Formosa agariphila KMM 3901: one gene and its partner. The protein of the gene in region 2 interacts with the protein of the main gene of each other region in a pairwise test. Links are inferred from orthologs where the notes say so. Each region holds a gene or a part of one and is shown on either strand. Other genes may lie near its edges. The genes, in order: dnaE and BN863_RS06270.

The links.
Region 1: the proteins of BN863_RS06270 (region 2) and dnaE interact in binary tests that used the Escherichia coli proteins (3 or more experiments, as listed by UniProt). The link is inferred for Formosa agariphila KMM 3901 from one-to-one orthologs.

What each region holds. Positions count from the first base shown.
Region 1 is NZ_HG315671.1:3,771,324-3,782,105, forward strand. What follows is about bases 3,030-7,928. They hold dnaE (DNA polymerase III subunit alpha), read right to left. Parts: upstream 7,619-7,928; coding sequence 3,230-7,618; downstream 3,030-3,229. Other genes in these bases: trxA (thioredoxin), read right to left, coding at 3,030-3,097; BN863_RS15895 (DUF6252 family protein), read right to left, coding at 7,754-7,928. In the rest of the region: BN863_RS15860 (DUF3037 domain-containing protein), read left to right, coding at 1-211; BN863_RS15865 (hypothetical protein), read left to right, coding at 311-499; BN863_RS15880 (DUF58 domain-containing protein), read right to left, coding at 1,767-2,696; more of trxA, read right to left, coding at 2,780-3,029; more of BN863_RS15895, read right to left, coding at 7,929-8,254; BN863_RS15900 (30S ribosomal protein S16), read left to right, coding at 8,403-8,927; ribosome maturation factor RimM, read left to right, coding at 8,995-9,525; BN863_RS15910 (tRNA1(Val) (adenine(37)-N6)-methyltransferase), read left to right, coding at 9,563-10,276; BN863_RS15915 (acyl-CoA dehydrogenase family protein), read left to right, coding at 10,374-10,782. UniProt on the Escherichia coli protein: DNA polymerase III is a complex, multichain enzyme responsible for most of the replicative synthesis in bacteria. This DNA polymerase also exhibits 3' to 5' exonuclease activity. The alpha chain is the DNA polymerase catalytic subunit.
Region 2 is NZ_HG315671.1:1,481,839-1,490,720, forward strand. What follows is about bases 2,041-5,039. They hold BN863_RS06270 (3'-5' exonuclease), read right to left. Parts: upstream 3,872-5,039; coding sequence 3,209-3,871; downstream 2,041-3,208. Other genes in these bases: BN863_RS06260 (acetyl-CoA carboxylase biotin carboxylase subunit), read right to left, coding at 2,041-2,639; BN863_RS06265 (acetyl-CoA carboxylase biotin carboxyl carrier protein subunit), read right to left, coding at 2,656-3,141; BN863_RS06275 (DUF294 nucleotidyltransferase-like domain-containing protein), read right to left, coding at 3,871-5,039. Also shown: BN863_RS06255 (acyl-CoA carboxylase subunit beta), read right to left, coding at 1-1,186; more of BN863_RS06260, read right to left, coding at 1,197-2,040; more of BN863_RS06275, read right to left, coding at 5,040-5,787; BN863_RS06280 (PrsW family intramembrane metalloprotease), read right to left, coding at 5,831-6,499; BN863_RS06285 (oligosaccharide flippase family protein), read right to left, coding at 6,503-7,768; BN863_RS06290 (helix-turn-helix transcriptional regulator), read left to right, coding at 7,862-8,845. UniProt on the Escherichia coli protein: DNA polymerase III is a complex, multichain enzyme responsible for most of the replicative synthesis in bacteria. The epsilon subunit contain the editing function and is a proofreading 3'-5' exonuclease.

The DNA of each region.
Region 1 (10,782 bases), 2.3 Mb from region 2 along the record:
TGAACAACTTCAAAAAAACATAAAAGCTTTTGAAGCTACGGCCGATGGAACAACAGCTGGTGGCCCAATAGCAGAAATGGATATTCCTTCTCGGTTTAGATGGCTAACAGCGGTTAGAAGTTCTGCCATACAAACCTCAAGACCACATCCTGGCATGTGTCATGATTTAGAAAAAACGGCCCAACGTTTATTTGAAGAATTAGTTTTATGATTTTATAATACGATGCATTGCATTACCATTTAATGCATTTAAGCTAAGATGGTTGAGAAGTAATATTTAAGTTTATGTCTATTAAAAAAACTGAATATTATGGAACCTAAAAGCAGAAAAAATAAAGAAAACAATTTAGATACAGCCTTTGTAAAAGAAGAAAACAATCCTACTCGCGATTATATTTTTCAAAAAGATAAAACCACAAAACGTACTAGTCTTGTTGTTATTATTTTTCTTTTAATACTCATTGCGGCTGTGGCAATTACTGCTATATTTTTAAACTAATTTTACAAATATAGCTACATTTATACTATATAATTACACCATCTTTTCTACACATTTAATGATGGTTTCCTGAAACCTATTAAAATTGAATGATTTTTAAAAAGGACTAGAAGTCAAACTGCTTTAAAATAAAAAAAGCATCCCAATTTTCAAGTTTGAAAAAAGGAAAGCCTTTCATTGGTTTAACAACTTAAACCTTAGATAAACATTACATTTATCTAACAACACAACTATCGTGTATTGCATAAAAAAAGCCTCAATTGCTTGAGGCTTTTAGCAATATTGCGGTCTGGACGGGATTCGAACCCGCGACCCCCTGCGTGACAGGCAGGTATTCTAACCAGCTGAACTACCAGACCGTTGCGTTATTGCGAGTGCAAATATACATCCCTTTTTTATATTACAACTATAATTATTGAAAAATTTTAATATTTAAATTAAGTATTAAAAAACGAGAATCATAATACAATATAAAACAACTAATTACAATAAAAACGTTGCGATACAAAGTCTATAATTTCTATGATATACGGGTAATATCTCAACATCTCTTCTAGATAATTAATATAACAGCTAAATCACGACATCTCCCTAAAGTGTTCGAGTGGAGTCGAAAACAAAAAAACGCATTATTGAATTTAAACCAATATGCACTCCACCTAAAAAGTAAGTGAAATTAAAAAACAGTTTGATTGTATCCTAAGTCAAGGATTATCATAAGAGATACATGACTTTGCTTAAATACCATTTAAATTTACGGTATTTAATCTCTAAACCTCTCTTCTATATTATTAGCAAAACAGTAAAATCATGATATCTCTCTAGGATGTTCGAGCGAAGTCGAGAACAAAGAAATATAGATTTTTTTCTGTTTAGATAAACTACAATATATGCATAAACACAACTAAGAGGAATAATCCAAAGTAAATCAACATGAAAACAAAATACCCATAAAATAAAAAAGCATCCCAATTTTCAAGTTTGAAAAAAGGAAAGCCTTTCATTGGTTTAACAACTTAAACCTTAGATAAACATTACATTTATCTAACAACACAACTACTTTGTATTGCATAAAAAAAGCCTCAATTGCTTGAGGCTTTTAGCAATATTGCGGTCTGGACGGGATTCGAACCCGCGACCCCCTGCGTGACAGGCAGGTATTCTAACCAGCTGAACTACCAGACCGTTGCGTTATTGCGAGTGCAAATATACACTCCTTTTTTAAATACACAAACATTTTATTTGTTTTTTTTCGTCGCTCTATTCACTACAAGAACTTAGAACGCTCTACCATAAAGGTTGTCAATATGTTATCGAAATTTTTATTTATATCGGCTTCCACATATTTTATTTTATACTGAGCACATTTTAACTTTAAAGCTTCAAAATACTTTAAAATTTCAGTTTCATAATTCGCTTTAATAGTGCCGGCATAGACATTTATATAAGCACCTGTCTCAACATCTAAGAACCGTTTAGGTGTATTATCGAAGTTAAAATGCAATTCCTTATCCTTATCAAACACATGAAACAGCACCACTTCGTGCTTATTATATTTTAAATGACGAAGGGCTTCAAATAATTGATCATCTTTTGCCGACTCTTGGAACATATCTGTAAAAAGAACAACCAAAGACCGTTTATGTAAATTTTCTGCAATGTGATGCAAGTACGTATAGGTATCTGTTGTTTTCTCCTTAGGATTGGATACAACCACACGTTCTAATTCATTAATTAGCATATGCCGATGTCTATCACTTCCTTTTTCTGGCGCATAATACTCGTAAGTATCGCTATATATACTTAAGCCTACAGCATCTCGTTGCCGTTTAAGCATATGCATAATAGACGCCGAAGCCAAAGATGAAAAAGCTATTTTATTTAGATGATTGAGTGAAAAGTTCTTAACATCTGGATAATGCATAGAACTACTATTATCAATGATAAGATGACAACGCAAATTGGTTTCTTCGTCGTAACGTTTGGTATATAATTTATCGGTTTTAGCAAACAACTTCCAGTCGATATGCTTTGTACTTTCCCCTTGATTATAAATTTTATGCTCGGCAAACTCTGCTGAAAATCCATGAAACGGACTCTTATGCATACCAGCTATAAAGCCTTCAACAACTTGTTTTGCCAACAATTCCAGATTAACAAATCCGCCTACATGTTGTAACTCTTCTTTTAAATCCATGAATTGTTTTTAATACCATCTAAAAATAAAAAAGGTTTAGCACTAAGCCAAACCTTTAATTACATGTTATATGTTTATTTCTATTACAAAAGCTCATCGATAGCGTCTGTGTATGCTTTTTTAGGAGCAACACCTACTTGACGACCAACAACTTCTCCGTTTTGAAACACCAAAACAGTAGGAATGTTACGTACACCATATTTAGAAGCAAAGTCTTGATTTGCATCAACATCTACTTTACCTACTACAGCCTTACCATCGTATTCTGTACTAATTTCATCAATAATTGGTCCTACCATACGGCAAGGTCCACACCAAGCTGCCCAAAAATCAACCACTACAGGTTTATCACTTTTTAATACAGTTTCTTCAAAATTCGCGTCTGTTATTTCTAATGCCATTATATTTATATTTTAAAAGTTCTACTTGTTATTATGCAAAATTAGTCAAAAATTTTGCGAAACCTTACATGCTTACTATTTGTTTTTTTTATTGCTAAATTGTCTTAATTGATGCTTTTAATCGTTGTTTAATTAATTCAACTTATAAAATACATCGCGATCTTCTAACGCATGTAATAATTCTTGCGATATGGTTATCTTTTGCGTACGACTTACCATTGGTAATTTTACTTTATCTTCTAAATCATAAACTAAAAAATTCAACAGTTTAGTTCCAATATGCGTATCAAACAATTGTTTTAAATCGGTGACTTTAGTTTCGGTTAAATTTGCAACGTTTAACTGTACAGATAGCTTTTTAGCATACTGATCCATAACATCGTGCAACAACTGAAAACTATTAAATTGTATTCGCGGTTCACTCTTCTTTCCGGTATCTTTATTTACCCAACCTTCACGCACAAATACTTTAACATGCACAAAGCTATTTACCACAAAAAAGTGTCTGAATTTTAAATAATCTTCACCAAAAATTCTAAACTCAAAACTGTCGTTATAATCATCTATAGTAAACATCGCCCAACCTTTTCCCATCTTACTAACGCGATGCTGCACATCTGTAATAACACCTCCAAAAGTAAGTTCGGCATTTAAACAGGCTTCTAAATTTCTGAGCATACTTAAATTCGCATTACAGAAATTCTTCATTTCAATTCTAAAATCATCTAAAGGATGCCCTGATATATAAATACCAACAACTTCTTTTTCTCGAGCTAGCTTCTCCATAGTTCCCCACTCTTCTGCCGGCGGCACTAGAGGCTCTTCTATTTGAACATCACTTGCTTCTCCAAATAAACTTACTTGCGCAGAATTTTCATTTTCCTGATGCTTATTTCCGTATTTAACCGCTTTTTCTAAAAACGTGATGCCATCGCCTTCATCTTGGAAATACTGAGCACGATGCGTATCTGCAAAACAATCGAAACCTCCCGCCAACGCAAGATTTTCGAATGCTTTTTTATTCGCTGCACGTAAATCGATACGTTTAGCAAAATCGAAGATAGATTTATAATGCCCGTCTTTTTCTCTATTCTCTACAATTGTCATTACCGCGCCATGTCCTACACCCTTTACAGCTCCCATACCAAAACGTACAGCATAATCATCGTTTACAGAGAACTTATAAAACGATTCATTTACGTCGGGACCAAGTACATCCAACTTCATACGTTTACATTCCTCCATAAAGAAGGTAACCTGCTTAATATCGTTCATATTATTCGATAATACAGCGGCCATGTACTCGGCAGGATAATGCGCTTTTAAATAAGCGGTCTGATAAGCAATCCAAGCATAACATGTCGAGTGCGATTTGTTAAAGGCGTAACTCGCAAAGGCTTCCCAGTCTTTCCAAATCTTCTCTAATTTCTTAGCATCATGACCTTTTGCACTTGCTTGATCAATGAATTTAGGTTTCATTTTATCCAGTACAGCAATTTGCTTTTTACCCATCGCCTTACGCAAGACATCGGCTTCACCTTTCGTGAAATCTGCCAACTTTTGCGATAAAAGCATTACTTGCTCTTGGTAAACCGTAATACCGTAGGTTTCTTTTAAGTACTCTTCCATCGCTGGTAAATCGTACTCAATTTCTTCATCTCCATGCTTTCTACTAATAAAGCTCGGGATATATTCCATTGGCCCTGGTCTATACAAGGCGTTCATGGCGATAAGGTCATCAAAAACAGTGGGCTTTAGCGCCTGCATGTGTTTTTGCATTCCAGGAGATTCGTATTGGAACACCCCAACCGTTTCCCCACGTTGGAACAACTCATATGTTTTAACATCGTCTAGCGGAAAATTCTCCGGATCAAGATCGATGTCGTGTTTTGCTTTTACAATTTTAACAGTGTCTTTAATTAGGGTTAACGTTTTTAACCCCAAGAAGTCCATTTTTAGTAACCCTGCATCTTCCACAACCGAGTTGTCAAACTGAGTAACATACAAATTAGAGTCTTTTGCCAAAGACACTGGAACGAACTTGGTAATATCGTCTGGCGTAATAATTACACCACAGGCATGAATCCCTGTATTTCTTACCGAGCCTTCTAAACGTCTCGCTAAGTTTAAGGTTTCTGCTTCAAGATTATTCCCTTCAGCTAGACTTATAAGCTCATTAACTTTCTCTAAATCTTCTGCTTTAAACTTTTCTTTTAACCCCTTTTCATCTAGTCCAAATATTTTATGAAGCTTAGACATATTAGGGATTAACTTCGCAATTCTATCGGCTTCAAAAAGTGGTAAATCTAATACACGTGCGGTATCTCGAATAGACGACTTTGCCGCCATAGTACCATACGTAATAATTTGTGCAACCTGATTACTTCCGTATTTTTCAATCACATAATCCATAACACGACTTCGACCTTCATCATCGAAATCAATATCGATATCGGGCATACTCACACGATCGGGATTCAAGAAACGCTCGAAAAGCAGATTGTACAACATCGGGTCGATATTGGTAATCCATAAGCAATACGCGACTACAGATCCTGCGGCGGAACCACGCCCCGGACCTACAGACACATCCATTTTTCGTGCCTCACGGATAAAATCTTCTACAATTAAGAAATACCCAGGATACCCTGTTTTTTCAATAACCGATAGTTCAAAATCTAATCGTTCAATTACTTCGGGTGAAAGCTCCTCACCATATCGGATTCTAGCACCTTTATATGTAATATCTCTTAGAAAAGCATTTTCTCCACGCTTTCCACCATCGATATCATCTTCGGGGTGTTGAAATTTTTCTGGAATATCGAACTTAGGTAATAATACATTTCGAGCTAATTCGAAAACTTCAATTTTATCGACAACTTCCTGAATATTACTAATAGCTTCAGGAACATCTTTAAAGAGCGCCTTCATCTCGTCTGAAGACTTAAAATAATACTCTTGATTTGGCATACCATAACGGTAACCACGACCACGACCTATTGGCGTAGATTGCTTTTCTCCATCGCGAACACATAATAAAATATCGTGTGCATTAGCATCTTTTTGGTCTACATAATACGTATTATTTGTCGCTATTAATTTTACATTATGCTTCTTAGAAAACTCTATTAATACAGGGTTAACACGATTTTCGTCTTCTTGATTATGACGCATTAACTCGATATAAAGGTCATCTCCAAACTGCTCTTTCCACCAAATTAGGGCTTCTTCAGCTTGGTTTTCACCTACATTTAAAACCTTACTTGGCACTTCACCATATAGGTTTCCTGTAAAAACAATGAGGTCTTCTTTATATTGTTCGATTAATTTTTTATCAATTCTTGGTACATAATAAAATCCATCTGTAAATGCTGCAGACGATAATTTTGCCAAATTATGATACCCATTTTTATTTTTTGCGATAATGACAATCTGATATCCATTATCTTTTCTCGATTTATCTAAATGATTTTCGCAAACAAAAAATTCGCACCCTAAAACAGGTTTCATTTCATTTAAAGTAGGCTCTTTCCCTGCTGCGATAGCTTCTTCATTTTTAGCCTGAACACCTTTATTATGATTGATAACAGCTCTAACAAAGTGAAATGCTCCCATCATATTGGCATGATCGGTAAGTGCTACTCCAATCATATTTTGTTTCGCAGCAGCACCAACTAAATCGGGGATACTTATAGTAGACTGTAATACCGAAAATTGTGAGTGATTATGTAAATGTGCGAAATTAACATCGGATAACTCCGATATGTTTTGCTTGATTTCGGCAGCAGAAAGATCTGTTGCTTGTGCTTTTTGTAAACGCTCATTAATTTTAGCACTTGCCTTTTTTAAGTTGATGTGTTTTAAACCTATCAACTGAATTTCTTGCGGATTCGCCTTATTAAAACGCTCGAAATAATCTGACTGTACATCTAAGGCTTCAACTGTAAATTGTTTTCTTCGGATTAATTCAAAGAAACAACGCGTCGTTGCTTCCACATCGGCAGTGGCATTATGTGCTTCACCAAACGGTTTATTAAACAGAAACTGATGCAGTTCTGTTAATGTTGGTAATTTAAATCGACCTCCTCGTCCTCCAGGAATCTGACATAATTTAGCAGTAAGTTCTGTACACGTATCTAATACCGGAAGTTCTTGTAACTGATTAGCAACAGCTTCCCTATGAAATTCGGCTCCCATAATATTAAGGTCGAATCCGACATTCTGCCCTACAACGAACTTTGTTTTACTAAGCGCAATATTGAATTTCTCTAAAACTTCTGCTAACGTAATACCCTGCTCCTCGGCTAATTCTGTAGAAATACCATGAATTTTTTCTGCATCGTAAGGAATATTAAAACCTTCTGGTTTCACCAAATAGTCTTGATGCTCGATACAATTTCCTAGCTCATCGTGTAATTGCCATGCAATTTGAATACATCTTGGCCAGTTATCTGAGTCGGTAATTGGGGCATCCCAACGCTTTGGTAAACCTGTAGTTTCGGTATCGAATATTAAGTACATAAAATTTTTTGTGCTAAAAAATGAGGAGGTTAAAAGTAAGAATAATTAAGGGGTTTTCGACCGCTCTTAACAACCTTTTATAAACAAAAAAAGCAACATCATGTGCTGCTTAATATTAGACTTAAAAAATTAACTTTATTCTGTAGAAAATGGCACTTGGTAGAACACGCCATTATTAAAATTTACCTTATTTAATCCTAATGAATCATAAGCTGTAAACCAAAATTTACCACTCACAAATCCTTCAGTGTTATTAATATCATCAATTTCTATTTGACCTTCTGAATGAAAAATAACACTTTCGTCTATATTAGTTGTTAAAGTGTCATTTACGGCACTAAATAGTGTAGTATACATAACATTATTCGCATCTAAATATGTGGCCTTTGGTGTTTTTCCTGCTCCCAATTCAAAGAGAGTATCGTTGCCATTTGAGGGCACTTCAAGTGTAATTACTTCCCCATTTAAACGTGCAGAAATAGTTAACACGTTAGACGATTCTGAAACACCTTGAGAAATTGATTTCCAAAACTCTCCGTCTTTATTCGCCTGAAGTGCAGGAGCATTAAATTCTATATTTTCTTCGCAACCTAAACACGTTAGCATCACTAAAAGCACTAAAAGCCATGTTCTCATACTATAAAATCTTTGAATTAGGGATTCAAAAATAAGACAAATAATGCTTATCATTTCATTTAAATTAAGTTATTGAATATTAAATTTTTATAGTATCTTTGCGCCCTTATTAATAACAGAGGTCGAGAACCTCAAATAATTAATTATTATGCCAGTAAAAATTAGATTACAAAGACATGGTAAAAAAGGGAAACCTTTTTACTGGATCGTTGCAGCTGATGCAAGATCAAAAAGAGATGGTAAATACTTAGAAAAATTAGGTATCTACAATCCAAACACAAACCCTGCAACTATCGAATTAGATGTAAACGGTGCTGTAACTTGGTTACAAAACGGTGCACAACCTACAGATACTGCAAAAGCTATTTTATCTTACAAAGGTGCAATGCTTAAAAATCACCTTGCTGGTGGTGTTAGAAAAGGTGCTTTAACTGAAGAGCAAGCAGAAGCTAAATTTACTGCTTGGGTTGAAGAAAAAGCTGCTAAAGTAACTTCTAAGGAAGATGGTTTAGCAAAAGCTGAAGCTGATGCAAAAGCAAAAGCTTTAGATGCTGAAAAAGCTGTTAATGATGCAAGAACTGCTGCTGCCGCTGAGGCTGAAGCAGAAGCAAAAGCTGCTGAAGAAGCTGCTAATGCTGAACCTGCAGAAGAAACTTCTAACGAAGAGGAATAAAAAATTAATTTTTTTATACTTTTAAAACCTGACAACTCGTTGTCGGGTTTTTTTTATTTAAAATATTATGAAAAAAGAAGACTGTTTCTTTCTTGGAAAGATTGTAAAAAAATATAGTTTTAAAGGTGAACTTCTTATAAAACTAGATACAGACGAACCTGAATTATTCGAAGATATGGATTCGGTGTTTATTGATTTACGAAACAATTTAGTACCATTTTTTATCGAATCGTCTCAACTTCACAAATCAGAATTACTCCGTATAAAGTTTGAAGATGTAGATTCTGAAGCAGATGCAGATGCTTTATTGAAATCAGATTTATATTTACCGCTTAGTTTTTTACCCGAATTAGAAGGTAATAAATTCTATTTCCACGAAATTATAGGCTTTACTGTCGAAGATAATAATTTTGGAAAAGTAGGTATCATTAAATCAATTAACGATTCTACTGCTCAAGCACTTTTTGAAATAGATCGCGATGGTATTGAAATCTTAATTCCGATGAACGACGAATTTATCTCGAAAGTAGACAAGCCTAACAAAACAATTTTTGTTGAAACTCCCGAAGGTTTAATTGATTTATATTTAGAAGACTAAATGTCATTCTTTAGAATGACGCACTACAACTTTTACTATGAGCAAACCATTTAAATTCAAAGCATTTAGCATTAATCAAGACCGCTGCGCCATGAAAATTGGCACAGATGGCGTGTTACTTGGTGCATGGGCAAGCATCGACCATCATCCGTTTTCTATTCTTGATATTGGAGCAGGAACAGGTGTAATTGCACTTATGCTAGCCCAGCGTAGTTCGGCAGAACTCATTGATGCAATGGAAATTGATGATGAAGCTTACGAACAATGTGTAGATAATTTTGAAAACGCTCCTTGGGGAGACCGCCTATTTTGTTATCACGCTGCCTTAGAAGAATTTGTTGATGAAATTGAAGACAAATACGACCTGATTGTCTCAAACCCGCCATTCTACTCTGAAGATTTTAAAACCGATAATGAACAACGTGATTTAGCACGTTTTGCAGATGCGCTTCCGTTTGATCATTTAATAGAAAGCACCTCAAAATTATTATCTAAACATGGTGTGTTTTGTGTGATTGTCCCTTTTAAAGAGGAAGCAAATATGATTGATTTAGCCTCAAAAGTAGACTTATTTCCCAACAAAATTCTACATGTTAAAGGCAATCCAAATTCAGAAATTAAGCGCAGTTTAATGCAATTTTCATTTTCAAAAACAGCTATTGAAACAAACACTTTAATTATTGAAAACGAACGTCATAATTATACTGAAGACTACATTAACCTTACTAAAGATTTCTATTTAAAGATGTAATGTTCTGCCGAGTAATCGTTAAATTTGAGTAATTAGATTGACGATTGTTCCACAAAAAGACAAAAGCAACTCGCTTTTATCTAAAAACATGCGCTTTATGAAACCAGATGTATTTGAAGCACCAGACTATTACAACCTAGACGAACTTTTAACCGACGAACATAAATTAGTTCGAGATGCTGCACGATCATGGGTAAAACGCGATGTCTCTCCTATTATTGAAGACTTCGCTCAGAAGTCAGAATTTCCGAAACAACTTATTAAAGGATTGGCAGACATTGGTGCATTTGGCCCTTATATACCAGAAGCATATGGAGGTGCCGGATTAGATCAAATCTCGTATGGTTTAATCATGCAAGAAATAGAACGTGGCGATTCTGGTATTCGCAGTACCGCTTCGGTACAATCGTCCTTGGTAATGTATCCCATTTGGAAATATGGAGATGAAGCACAACGCAAAAAGTATTTACCAAAATTAGCGAGTGGCGAATGGATTGGATGCTTTG
Region 2 (8,882 bases):
TTACGGTTACTCGTGGTACTGTAGCTTCGCTTAAAGCATATAATAATTTAGCGCCGTTAGAAATTATACCGTTCCATTCTTGATCTGTTCCAGGTAAAAATCCAGGAACATCTACTAAAACTAATAAAGGAATATTAAAACTGTCACAGAATCGTGTAAATCGTGCCGCTTTTTTTGAACTGTTTACATCTAAAACACCTGCTAAAATTAAAGGTTGGTTAGCAATAATACCAATACTTCTACCTCCAAGTCGCGCAAATCCAACAATTATATTTTGTGCATACTCTTTATGAATTTCAAAAAATGAATCATCATCAATTATACCATTTATAACGTGATGCATATCGTATGGCTTATTTGCATTCTCAGGAACAATAGTAGCAAGTTCAGCTCTTATTTCATCTTGTAATTCAAACGGAATTTTATCTGTTGTTTGTGTATTGTTTTGTGGTAGATAACTTAACAACGTTTTTATATTGTCTAGGCATTCTATATCGTTTGTAGAGGTAATATGTGCTACTCCAGACTTTGTAGCATGTGTATGTGCGCCTCCTAGTTCTTCAGATGTTACTTCTTCGTTGGTTACTGTTTTTACCACATTTGGTCCTGTAACAAACATATAACTGCTATGTTCTACCATCATTGTAAAATCTGTCATCGCAGGCGAGTACACGGCACCACCAGCACAAGGTCCCATGATAGCAGAAATTTGAGGAATGATACCTGAGGATTGCACGTTTTTGTAAAAGATGTCTGCATATCCGCCAAGCGATCGTACACCTTCCTGAATCCGTGCTCCACCAGAATCGTTTAAACCAATAAGTGGCGCTCCCATTTTTAAAGCCAAGTCCATAATTTTACAAATCTTTTCGGCATGTGTTTCAGATAAAGAACCTCCAAAAACAGTAAAATCTTGTGCGAATACGTATACCAATCTATTGTTAATTGTACCATATCCCGTAATTACACCATCGCCATAATATAGTTCCTTATCCATATTAAAATCGGTGGTACGGTGGGTTACTAAGATGCCTATTTCTTCAAAAGAACTCGAGTCTAATAAGTAGTCTACACGTTCTCTTGCAGTTAGTTTTTTCTTGCTATGTTGTTTTTCTATGCGATGCGTTCCGCCTCCAAGATGAGCTTTAGCTAATTTATCGGATAGTATTTTTGTTTTAGAATCCATAAACTTTAAATTAATGTTTGGGTAATCTTACTTGTTTTAAGTCCTTTTCGTATTGCTTTAAAGCAACTAAAGCAGCAAGTCTAGCTTCTTTTTCAGCTTGAATTTTTAAAACGTCTTTGGAGTAATAGATGTTTACAAAATTAGTATCGAAGTTTCCTTCTTGGAACGCAGCATTCTGAAAAACGAATTTCCCAAAGCTTAAAGTGGTGCTAATACCTTCTATTTTATAATCATGTATGGCTTCTAACATATTTTCAATAGCCTCTTCACGAGTTTTACCGTATGCTATTAACTTAGCTAACATGGGATCGTAATATATTGGTACATCAGCACCTTCATTAATACCGTTATCCACACGTATATTTTTTCCTTCTGGTAATTTGTACACATCTAATTTGCCAATACTTGGTAGAAAATCGTTTAGAGGATCTTCTGCATAAATACGCAATTCCATAGCGTGCCCTAGAATTTCTAAATGAGCCTGTACTAAATGTAAAGCTTCACCACGTGCTATTTTTATTTGTAATTCTACTAAATCTAAACCTGTAATTAACTCTGTAACGGGATGCTCGACTTGCAAACGGGTATTCATTTCTAAAAAATAAAACTTATCGTTATCATCTAACAAAAACTCTACAGTACCTGCACCAATATAATTGCATGCTTTGGCAACTTTAATCGCAGCATCACCCATTTTATCTCGTAGACTAGGAGTGAGAATGGCAGATGGGGCTTCTTCAATAACTTTTTGATGACGCCTTTGAATGCTGCAATCTCGTTCGAATAAATGTACGGTATGACCTAAAGTATCAGCTAATATTTGTATTTCTATATGTCGGGGAGAAGCAATATATTTCTCAATAAAAACAGAACCATCTCCAAATGCATTTTTTGCCTCGCTTATTGCGCGTTTCATTTGCACTTCTAATTCATGTTTATTTTGAACGATACGCATGCCTTTTCCTCCACCACCGGCCGAAGCTTTTATAAGAATTGGAAAGCCTATTTTTTCAGCTATAAGTTCTGCTTCTTTAATATCTGTTATAGCATCTTTGGTTCCAGGAACCATAGGGATATTGTAGTGTTTAACTGCTTCTTTAGCTGCTAGCTTACTTCCCATGATTCTAATAGACTCCGATTTAGGGCCTATAAAAACAATATTGTTTGCTTCTACTTGTTCTGCAAACTCTGCATTTTCACTTAAAAATCCGTATCCAGGATGAATGGCGTCTACATGCAACTTTTTTGCAAATTCTATAATCTTGTCGCCTAATAAATACGATTGATTTGAAGGTGGTTCTCCGATACATATGGCTTCATCTGCATAGGTTACATGTGGCGATTCTCTATCGGCAGTAGAATAAATAGCCACGGTTTTAATGCCCATTTTCTTTGCCGTTTTCATAATTCGAAGTGCGATTTCCCCACGATTTGCTACTAAAATTTTTTTCATAATAAAGTGGTTTTCGTTATTCAAATTCTATTAAAAGATCACCTTTATTAACTGTGGATCCTTTTTCTATGGCAATCGCTTTTATAATTCCATCGCGTGGAGAAACTATACTATTTTCCATTTTCATGGCCTCTAAAACAAGTAAAGGTGTATTTGTTTTTATATGGTCGCCTACATTGACTGTAATATGTAAAATAAGTCCAGGCATTGGCGCCTTAATAACATCGGTCTGTTTTAAAGTCTTATTATTAAGTCCCATACTTTTAATAAGTTCGTCTAATTCTGTAGCTATATCTACTTGATACGAGGTATTATTTATATGTACGGTATAAGATTTATTCTGAAAATCTGCATTGGAGATTTCAGCATGATAAGAAATTTGATCCTGAATTATGTGGAACTGGTTAGTTGTTGTTTCCACACTATCTAAAACATTCAAATCATTTTTAGAAAGACTAAAATGATGAATATCGTTTACAATTACTTTGGTTAATTTACTCATAGATGTCTGTTTGTCTTGTAAATATAACAAATAAGACGACGATGAGTAAAGTTTAGAAAAGAGTTATTTATAGTTTAAAAAGTTCTTTTAAAGTATAATTCTTAGTCTTTATTAAAAAGTGAATCGATTTTAAAAATGCTAAAGCTGTAATTAAAGCATCTCCTGAAGCGGTATGTCTATCGCTTAAATCGATATCATAGTGCTCTGCTAAATCCTCTAAAGAGTAAGTCTTTTTAGGAGGAATTACTGTAGATTTTGTACGTGTTGCACGAAACAAATGCATTGTATCTAACACTTTGTTTTTTAGTTCTGGAAGGCCATGACGTTTAAATGCAGCATTAATCATTCCGATATCGAAATAAGCATTATGTGCTACTAAAATAGAATCTTTAATATAGTCTAGAAATAAAACAATAGCTTCGTCTTCGGTAACAGTTTCGAATTTATCGTTTTTAAGAATACCGTGGATTTGCACGGTATTCTCATCAAAATAATCTTGTTTTATATAGATTTCGAAAGCAGTGCTTATGTCTATATAGCCATTTATTATTTTTACAGCACCAATACTTAGCATTCTATCTTTATCGTAGTTAAACCCTGTAGTTTCAGTGTCTAAAATAACGTAAGTTGAAGCTGTAATATCACCTTCTTTTTGTTCTAAAAAAAGAGATTCGTAATTGGTCCAAAATTCTGGATGTGTGTTTTCAGTTTTATTGAAAAGCCATTTCATTAAATGAAATTCTTAAGATTAAATTTTAATTTAACAAGTTCTTGAACTTTACTCACTGCTTTAAAACAACGTTTAAGTTTCATTTTTTCTTCCTTAGAAAGTTCAGCTAAAGCAATAAAGCGTCCGCTGTCGTGATGACGTATTCCGCGTTTGGTTCTAAACTTTAATAAGGCTTTAGAAGCATAGGCGCAAGAATAAAATAATTCTTGATCCTCAGGAAGTAATTCAGCCAACTTCTCGAAACGTTCTGCAGTGTTGTTAATATGTTTTATTTGGTAATGTATCGCTAATAATCTTCCAGCATCTGTAAGTGGCATGATTGCTCTTTTCTTGATGTCGAAATGATCTTTATATTCACCATCTTGTTCTACTAAAAATTGTCTGAAGAATCCTAATGGGGAAGGGTTTCTTAAAGAAGAAGCTCCTAATTTAGATTGAAAAATTAAATTATTTTTAGTGATTTCTATAACGTAATCAGACAATTGATTGGTTAGATTAATATCGCCATAAGTAATATCGAAATCGAAAAAGATTGAACATAAAAGTAATTCATCTTCTTCTGTTTCTCTAGTCCAAGCAGAAAATTGATTTTCCCATTCATCAATACTTAAACAGTATTTAGGGTTTTTTGCCATCATTTCGCCAGGGCAATATTCGAAACCAATAGTTTTTAAACGCTTATTTACTTTTTTAGCTAAGGTTAAGAAATAACTTCTAACCTCTTCTAGATGATCATCGTCTGTGTTTTCAAAAACAAGAGCGTTATCTTGATCTGTATGTAAAAGTTGCTCTTTTCTTCCTTGGCTTCCCAAAGACATCCAAGCAAATTTAACTGGCGGTACTTGATCCATTTTTTCGACGCAACGTTCTATAACACGTTTAATCGTGGCATCGTTTAGTTCGAATATAATGTTGTTAATATGCGTAAGTGGAATATTTTGTTGAATATACCCATCTAAAAGCATCATGATTTTTTCGCGTATACGTTTTAATTCTTTAGTAGAATCTGAACGTTTAATCGCTTTCATTAACACTGAAGGGTTTGTTCCTTTCATTACAATAATATCATGCTCAGAAAAGACTCCTAAAATTTTAGAATTAGGCGTACCATCTTTTGTTACCACAATTTGATTGATTTTATGTTTCATCAATGTGGTTTGTGCTTGAGCTATAGTAATGTTTTTCTTGTAACACAATACTGGAGAATTCATGATTTTAGAAACATCCTCATCAATCGCATAATTTCCAGTGGCTACATGTAATCTAAGGTCTTTATCGGTAATAATTCCGATTGGACATTCTTTCTCTTCAATAATTAAAGACCCAATATTGTGTTCTGCCATTAATTTAGCAGCATCCTGAATGCTCGATGTCTTTTTAGTTGTAATTACATTTTTAACAAGTCGAACAGGTTGCATTTCGAACATGTCTTTAGACAGGTCTAATTTAACATCATCTTCTAGTAATTTCTTCTGAAATTCGTTAGAAAATGGGTTCTCTGTATTCGATGCAAAACTCTCAATTAAATACTGACGAAAATCTTTATTATTATCGATGAATGGATGGAACATTTCAATAGGAATACAATATAAAATAGTCTCCTCTTCGGTAACAGAAGTTATTGCATAATTCTCTTTTGCAAATAATGGACGCAATCCGAATACATCTCCTTCATCAAATTGATCAATAGTTTCTAATTTTTCATTGATATATTTCTTAAGCTTTACAGCTCCTTTGTATATCATATAGAACTGATCATGTAAAGGGTCATTGATGTTATAAATAACACTTTCTTTGTCTAAATACTTGATTTTTACTTCTTTAGAAATATCGAGCAATTGCTCTTTATCGAGTAAATCGAAAGGAGGGAAGTTCTTTATAAAGTCAGCTACGCGTTCTGCTATCGTATTCTTCATCGTGTTCATTTAATGAGATTTTCGGGAAATAAAGATAGTACTATTATTTAAAATATGATTTCTCTTGATGTTTTTTTATTCCTTTTCTTGCTAATACAATTCCTACACCAAGAGAAATGAATGCACCCACCCAAATCCCTGGTATAAAATTAATAAAGAGGAAGAAATCGTAACTTCCGTGAAAGATTACGGCCAATAATAATCCCGTTAAATTGTGTTTAATTCGGTTATTAGAAAACTTAGCCTTTCCCATAAAATACCCCATTAAGATTCCGAAAGTCGCATGAGCTGGTACAGCCGTAAATGCTCTTAAAATTCCAGAACTAACGCCACCTTCTAATACGTAAAAAATATTTTCTGTAGCGGCAAATCCCATAGATACCATAACGGCGTACATAATTCCATCGAACGGTTCGTTAAATGCTTTATTTGGTTGTGCAAAATAACGAACAATAAAATATTTGCTAAATTCTTCTGTAAATGCAACTACAAAGAAAGCTTTTATAATCAAGTGTAGCAGACTCGAATCGTCTGTAGGGATAATACTATTAAATATTAAGGAAATAATTGTTGTAATTAATATACTAACAAAAGCTCCTAACAAGAAGTTGTATAATAGTAAACGCTTTGGTTCTTTTTCATACTTATCCTTATTATAAATGTAAACAATAATTACAACAATTGGGGCGAGAGCTAAAAGGAGTAAATGCATGAGTTACTTTAGATTTAAGATAAATAATCTTCGATTTTTAATAGATAATTGTACTAATGGATATATAATGTTAGTAACTAAATGACTTAATAATACAGCCGCTGCAGCACCATTTAAATAATATATTGGAATTAAATAATAACACAGCACAAGGTTGGTTACACAGCCTAAAGCAAAACGATAAACCTCGTGTTCTAATTGGTTAATTGTAAGTAAATGCTTCTCGTATAACATCCCAATAAACACAAGTAAAGGTGACCAACAAAAGATTTTTAAGGGAGATTTAGCCTCGGTATATTGTTCTAAAAAATAAGTGTTTAAAATGTAGTTACCAAAAACCGTATAAAATAGACCAATCCCAATACCTAGTAGAATCATGGCAGAAGTTAATTGCCTAAATTTAGAAATATACCCTTGATTATCGTCTTTATAAGATTCTGCCAAAGACGGATATAAAGCATTAATAATAGCAAATCCTAAAGTCCAACTTAAGCCAATAACCAAGTATTGAACACTTCCAAAAACACCGTTAGCATGGTCGTTATAAAAATATTTCAGAAACATTTCATCTATTCCAATATACAGCATCACTAAACCACTCGAAATCATTAATGGAATAGCCATGATTAATAATTCTTTTCCTAGAAGCAGTGATATCGACAATTTTTTTAAGCTAAAGCTTTTATTGGTTAGTAACGCAATTCCGTAAATTATACCTTGAATTAGAAAATCTAAAGCTAAAACTTTAGCAAAGTAAAGTACATCTAGATTGTGTTTTACACCATAATACTGAAGTAAAATAATAATTATGAGACTGGTTATTTTACTTATAAATATGAATTTAGCTTGTTTTTTTGCTAAGAAAAAACTTTCAAAAACATCGGTTAGTCTAAATAAATAACTAAGTAATAATATAATATAAAGATTGAATAAAGCCGTGTTTTTAGTAAACAATAAATATCCTAAAATTCCGGTACTTAATAGCAACCAACTAATTAAGCGGATGAAAAATGTAGTGGCTACAATTTTTTCAGACTGTTTGGGTTTAAGCACCATCTCGCGGATAGAAATAGCTGTAAGACCTAGAAAAAAAACAGGTGCAAACATGCCTAAGAGCGCTTCAACAAAATGTAACTTACCAATATCTACAGTGCCTAATGTGTTAAATATTTTAGGTATAATAAATACGCCAGCAAAAAGTTGAATAAGCTTCTCTAATGAAAACCAAGCGGTCGAATTTAAATCTTTTCTGCTAAAAGCAATTGGCATAGATATATAAATAAGGAGCCAAATATATAAAATACTCTTGTGTAAAGAAGTTTGCTTCTAATTTATTATTTTGCCTATCTATAATCATCTTTTATGACTTCAGAATTTCTTCGACGCTATTATGTTTTACGAATTATTAAAAGTCCAGAACTATATGGGCTTTCTAAACCTTATGTTACTTACGAAGAATTGAAACGTGCTTTAGATTTTATAGTGGAAAGAAACTATGAAGATAGACTTTACGAAAAACTGGAATCGAATAGTAAAAAAACGATTAAACGCGATTTAGAAGATATTAAATCTTTTTACCACATCGATATTAAGCTGAAACGTAATCATGGGTATTATATTTTGGAGCAGGATTTCGTTATGTCGGATAAGCTGAAAGAAGTTTTCGAAAAAACAGAGCTCTATTTATTACATCATCACGCACATGCTTGGAAACAATTTGTGACGATATCCAGAACCTCGTTAAGTGCGTATGTGGATATGGTAGCGTTAATTAATGCTATAGAATGTAAGTATTTTGTAGAGATAGATTATAAAGGTTGGTATGATGATAATAGATTTGAGAAATTAAAAAATGTGTTTCAACCGTTACATATTAAAGAAATAAATAACGCTTGGTATTTAATAGCGCATAATCCTGACGTTGGTATATATTCGATGTGTTTGGATAGTAGAATTAGTAGTTTATTTATAACCAATAGAGTCTGTAAAGACCCCATTACTTTTAATGAATCGGACTATTTTAAGAATTCAATAGGAATTTTAAAATCAGACTTACAAGCGGTTTGGATCCATATAAAAGTGGCAAATCATCACTTTAAATATCTTGAAAATAATTTTTTGCATCATTCGCAGGTTATAACGGCCCGCCCAATAGATTTAGACACTGAAGATTTAGATTACAGTAACGAACGCATTTGGGGAGTACTTAAAATTTATGTAGAACCCACTTACGAGTTTTTTATGCAAATACTAAAATATAATCGCTGGGTTAAAATTGTTTCTCCTGCTCATGTAGTAAACGATATTAAGTCGACATTAAATAAGATGTCTGCGTATTACAATTAACACATTATCTTTTTTTTTAATATCACCTCACGTTTTT